Ruficoccus amylovorans: one gene and its partner. Each later gene encodes a partner of the first gene's protein in a complex. Links are inferred from orthologs where the notes say so. Each region holds a gene or a part of one and is shown on either strand. Other genes may lie near its edges.

Region 1 (2,830 bases):
TGCGCGGGATGACCTTCGGCATGGCCGGGGGGAAGGGGACCGGCCAGGCGGATGTGAAGCTGGCTGAGGCAGACGGAGCGGACGAGATGGCACTGGGAGTGTCCCTGAAGGGAGCCTCCTATGAGCAGTTGCAGGACGCTATCCCCTTTCTGGGCGAGGACGAGAAAGACGCTCCGGCTCCGGCCCCTGCGCCGGTCCAGCCCCCCCCGCCGCCCGTCAGCAAGGGCAAGAAGGAGGAATTGGCCAAAATCGACTTCGATCTGAACGCCCAGGGCAAAACCGGGGACGTGACCAGCTTCCGCGGTCATGGGAACATCGGCGTTCGCGACGCCGTGCTGGGGCAGATTCACCTCTTCGGCGGTTTCTCCCGTGCCATCCAGGCCGTCGGGCTCAACCTGGGAACGGTTGACTTCACCAAGGGGCAGGCTCCGTTCGTGGTCGGCAAGGGCTACGCGCACTTCTCGAAGGTCGAAATCTCCGGCCCCACCGCCCGCATCGACGCCAATGGCAACATCAACCTCGACACCAACGAGCTGGACTTTTTCCTCTCACTCTACCCGTTGGGCGGGATCGATGTGCCGGTGATTTCCCAGATATTCTCCGCCATCAATCCACTCACCGACGTGGTGGAGGCGCAGCTCCAGGGGACGTTTTCGAAGCCCCGCTGGAAGGTCGATTTTCGCCCCATCGGCATCTTTACCGGCCAGAAACAGGTGCAGAACCCCACCGGGCAGACCCCGCTGACTTCGGACCAGAGCGGCCTTTTTAACGTGCTCGAAGAAGTTCCCGAAGAAGTTCCCAAGCTTGGCGGGGCAGGCAATTGAGGTGTTTTTTGTGTCTTTTTGTGGTCCGTGGCAGACCCTGCCGCGCCCCCGTAGTGCCGGTTTAGCGGCTTCGCGGCACGCGTCAGGCGTGATTTGCGCTTTTTCTCCTCCGGAAAATGAAAAAAACGTGTGACAACAAAACGTTGCCCGCCGGGGAAAAATTCTCCTAGTCTGTGGGCTTTCATCCTCCCGTACCGGTTTGCACCCGGTTGCGGCACGCACTTTTTGGACCCAAAAAACCTTTTGCCGATATGGATCTCAAGGAAATCAAACATATCATCGACCTGATGAAGCGCTCGGACCTGACCGAGTTTGAAATCGAGGAAAAGGACCTGAAGCTTCGCATCTGCCGCGAGTCGCAGAAGCCTGTCATGTACGCGCCCGCCCCGGCTCCCGTGGCTGCGCCCGCCGCACCTGCGGCGGCTCCGGCCCCGACGGTCTCCGTCGGCCCGGCCAAGCCGAAGGAAGAGCCCGGCACCCAGTTTATCAAGTCGCCCATGGTGGGAACTTTCTACCGCGCACCCGGTCCGGATAGCTCGGCCTTCGTCGAGGTCGGCGCCGAGGTCAAGGCTGACTCCGTGGTCTGCATCATCGAGGCCATGAAGGTCATGAACGAGATCCACGCTGAGGCCAAGGGCAAGATACTCGAAATCCTGGTCGAGAACGGCCAGTCCGTCGAGTACGGCCAGCCACTGTTCAAAATCAAGGCTTCCTGAGCTTCTTCCGCCCAATGTTCATCCTGCAGCCGCGCCGTCTCCCGGCGCGACCGCCCGAGCACCCATGATTAAGAAAATCCTTATTGCCAACCGTGGCGAAATCGCCCTGCGCATCGTGCGCGCCTGCCGCGAACTGGGCGTCAAGACCCTCGCCGTCTATTCCGAGGCCGACGAGCAGTCCCTGCACGTGCAACTGGCTGACGAGGCCATTTGCATCGGCCCGGCGGCGTCCTCCGAGAGCTACCTCAAGGCCGACCGCATCATCAGCGCGGCCGAGATCGCCGATGTGGACGCGATTCACCCCGGATTCGGCTTTCTGTCGGAAAACGCGGAGTTCGCCGAGCAGTGCGAGAGCTGCAACATCAAGTTTATCGGGCCGAACTCCTCCACCATTCGCCTGATGGGCGACAAGGCGATGGCCAAGTCTGTGGCCAAAAAAGCCAAGGCTCCGGTTATCCCCGGCAGTGACGGCCCCGTGGACTCCGAGACCGAGGCGCTCAAGCTGGCCAAGCAGATCGGCTTCCCCGTCATCATCAAGGCCGTGGCCGGCGGCGGTGGCAAAGGCATGCGCCTGGCCCACAATGCCGTGGCCTTTGCCCGCGAGTTTGAAATGGCCCGCAACGAGGCGCTTAAGGCCTTCGGTAACGGTTCGGTCTATGTGGAGAAGTTCATCGAGAACCCGCGCCACATCGAATTCCAGCTCCTGGCCGACGAGCACGGCAAGGTCATCCACCTGGGAGAGCGTGACTGCTCCGTGCAGCGCCGCTACCAAAAAGTGGTCGAAGAGGCCCCGTCGCCCTTCGTCGATGAGAAGCTGCGGGCAAAAATGGGTAAGGCCGCTGTCGCTATCGCTGAAGCTTGCGGCTACCAGAATGCCGGGACCGTCGAGTTCCTCGTCGATAAAAACGGCGACTTCTATTTCATCGAGATGAACACCCGGATCCAGGTGGAGCACGGCGTGACCGAAGAGGTCACCGGCTACGATCTGGTCAAGCGTCAGATCGCCATCGCCGCCGGGGAAAAGCTCGACCTGGACCAGAAGGACGTGCGCTTCATCCGCCACGCCATCGAGTGCCGCATCAACGCCGAAGACCCGGCCCGCAACTTCGCTCCGTGCCCCGGCCAGATCGACCTTTACTACCCGCCCGGCGGCCACGGTGTGCGTATCGACTCGCACATCTACGGCGGCTACGTCGTGCCCCCGTACTACGACAGCATGATCTCGAAGGTCATCTCCTACGGGCAGAGCCGTGAGATCGCCATTGACCGTATGTACCGCGCCCTCAACGA
Region 2 (2,753 bases), on another replicon or contig:
TGGCGGGCCATAACCGGGAGCAGCGCAGCCGCCCGCTCCTCACCGAGGATGCCGGTCAGGATGATCGGCTTACGTCCTGTGGCAGCGATGAGTCGCGAAAGATTATCCTCCAGCGCACCGGCCCCTTCGGGGTTGTGCGAACTGTCGAGGATCAGCAGGCGTCCGTCGTTGAGGCGGACCCGCTGCCAGCGTCCGGCCCAATCCACCTCGTGCAGAGCGGCTTCCACCACCGCCTGTGTGACCCGGAAGCGCCCTTGAAGCAGACGCACGACAAGCGAGGCCACCGCCGCGTTGTGCCGCTGGAAATTGCCCTCGAGGTTGGTCGAGGGGAAATTCTCCGCCCCGCCGAAAGTCTCCCGCACACTGTGGACCACGCAGCCGCGGGTCGCGGCCACTTCGCGGATGACGGCCTCGGCCTCCGGGGGCAGGCAGCCGATCACCACCGGGCGGCCCGGTTTGATGATGCCCGCTTTTTCCCCGGCAATAACCGCCAGCGTGTCGCCCAGAATATCCGTGTGGTCGAGGCTGATCGAAGTGATGACCGAGACCTCCGGATCGACGACATTGGTCGCGTCGAGCCGCCCGCCGAGGCCGGTTTCAAGGATGGCCACATCCACCCGCTCCTCGGCGAAGTGCTCCATCCCCATGCCCGCCATGAATTCGAAAAACGTGGGATGGTTAAGCGGATCTTTGGCCGCGAGGGCCTCGCCCGCCACGCGGAGCCGGGCAACATAGGTGTCGATCTGGGCGTCGCTCAGCGGCTGGCGGTTGACCTGTACCCGCTCGCCCAGGCGGACGAGGTGCGGAGAGGTGAATAGCCCGGTCCGGTACCCCGCACGGCGGTAAACCGCCTCCAGCATGGCGCAGACAGAGCCCTTGCCGTTGGTCCCGGCCACGTGGATCACCGGGTAGCGCCGCTCGGGGTGCCCGAGAGCTTCAGCGAAAACCCGCATGCGCTCGATCCCGTACTTGGAGCCGCGGTTGCGCAGGCCGTAAAGGTAGCGTTCGGTCTCGGTCATGGCAGTCCCCGGCAGGCAGGCCGGGACGCTGGGATTTTTATCGGCCAAACCGCTTAGACCGCCGCGCTCTGGCCGCCAAAGGCGCGCAGGAGCGAGCCGATCCGGCCCTTCATCTGGTGACGGTGTACGATCTGGTCGATCAACCCGTGCTCCAACAGAAACTCCGAGGTCTGGAAGCCCGCCGGCAGGTCCTGCTGGGTAGTTTCCTTAATCACGCGCGGCCCGGCAAAGCCAATCAGCGCCTTGGGCTCGGCGATGATGACATCCCCGAGCGAAGCGAAGCTGGCCATGACCCCGGCCATGGTCGGATTGGTCAGGACGGCGATGTAGGGCAGCCCGGCATCGGAAAGGCGCTTGAGCGCGGCGCTGGTCTTGGCCATCTGCATCAGGCTGAGAATCCCCTCCTGCATGCGGGCCCCACCGGAGGCGCACACGATGATGACCGGGCACTTGTTTTGCAGCCCCCGCTCGATGGCGCGGGTGATTTTTTCACCAACGACCGAGCCCATGCTCGCCCCGATAAAGCTGAAATCCATCACCGCGAGGCTGACCGGCAGGCCCTCAAGCTCACCCGTGCCACAGATGACGGCGTCATTTTCGCCCGTCTTTTGCTGGGCCTGGGCCAGGCGCTGCGGATAGGGCTTACTGTCCTTGAACTCCAGCGGGTCGCCGGAGACGAGCCCGGCGTCGTACTCCTCGAAGGTGCCGTCGTCGATCAGCAGTTCGATCCGGCGGCGAGCCTTGAGCGGGAAATGATAACCGCTCTTGGGCACAACCATCCAGTTCTGCTCCAGCTCCTTGTTGAAGATGATCTCGCCAGTCTCGGGACATTTCGTCCAGAGACCGGTCGGTATGTCCTTCTTTTTGACGCGGACGGTGGAGTACTTCGGCTTACCGAAAATCGACATAGCGCCCGATATTGGACCAAGGGGGAGGAAAAATAAAGTGTGAAAATCCGGGAGTTTAAGAGTTTCATACCACTTTCCAGCAGCCTTGATAAAGGCTGAGATTTAACAGGAAGGCCGGAAAGAACGATAAGTCTGCTCGGAGGTGCCGCCTTCTTCACTTCCCGTTCTTCCTGTAAAAAAGCAATCAGGACAGGATATTTCCCGATTTTATCATTCAAGTTTTCAAACGAGATGAAGGTTTGAGGATTCGGAGGTTGGCGGAAAATCCCGTCAACCGTGGGCCAGCGTTGCCACGTCCAGTCGTTCCACCCCGGCCCGGCGCAAGACGCGGGCACAGGCGTTGAGCGTGGCCCCGGTCGTAAACACATCGTCCACAAGGACATGACGGCGACTCACATCCGGACGCGAACCCGGTTTCAGGCCAAAGGCGCCCCGCATGTTGACCTCGCGCTGGGCGCGGTCGAAGTTCGTCTGCGAAGGGGTGTCTCGGATGCGCGTCAGCAAGTCGGCCACTTGGCAGCGTTCCCCCGGCGTCTGTTCAAAATCCCCCGCCACGCCCGCGAAGACCTCTGCCAGCCAGCGGCTCTGGTTGTAGCCGCGCTGGCGTTCCCGGCGCGGGTACAGCGGGACCGGCACCAGCACCGCCCCGGCCAGATGCTGGCAAAAGCCGGACGAGCCTGCCGCCAGGGTGGCGATGTCAGGCAGCAAGTAGCGGCCCCGGTGGTATTTTAACTCGTGCACGAGCACCCGCCCAGCGTCGCGCGCCAGAAAGAGCGGGCGCCCGCGACCGAAGGCAGGCTCCAGCTCCCGGCAATGCGGGCAGACG

Evidence for each region. Proteins that work in one complex are often made in the same cells at the same time.
Region 2: the proteins of accB (region 1) and accD are in contact, whole or in part, in a solved structure (PDB 8UXZ), measured with the Escherichia coli proteins. The link is inferred for Ruficoccus amylovorans from one-to-one orthologs.

What each region holds. Positions count from the first base shown.
Region 1 is NZ_JACHVB010000064.1:34,804-37,633, forward strand. What follows is about bases 47-2,807. They hold accB (acetyl-CoA carboxylase biotin carboxyl carrier protein), read left to right. Parts: upstream 47-1,075; coding sequence 1,076-1,540; downstream 1,541-2,807. Other genes in these bases: H5P28_RS18780 (AsmA-like C-terminal region-containing protein), read left to right, coding at 47-824; accC (acetyl-CoA carboxylase biotin carboxylase subunit), read left to right, coding at 1,605-2,807. Also shown: more of H5P28_RS18780, read left to right, coding at 1-46; more of accC, read left to right, coding at 2,808-2,830. UniProt on the Escherichia coli protein: This protein is a component of the acetyl coenzyme A carboxylase complex; first, biotin carboxylase catalyzes the carboxylation of the carrier protein and then the transcarboxylase transfers the carboxyl group to form malonyl-CoA.
Region 2 is NZ_JACHVB010000021.1:79,228-81,980, reverse strand. It holds accD (acetyl-CoA carboxylase, carboxyltransferase subunit beta), read right to left. Parts: upstream 1,928-2,753; coding sequence 1,073-1,927; downstream 1-1,072. Other genes in the region: H5P28_RS08760 (ComF family protein), read right to left, coding at 2,198-2,753; H5P28_RS08770 (bifunctional folylpolyglutamate synthase/dihydrofolate synthase), read right to left, coding at 1-1,019.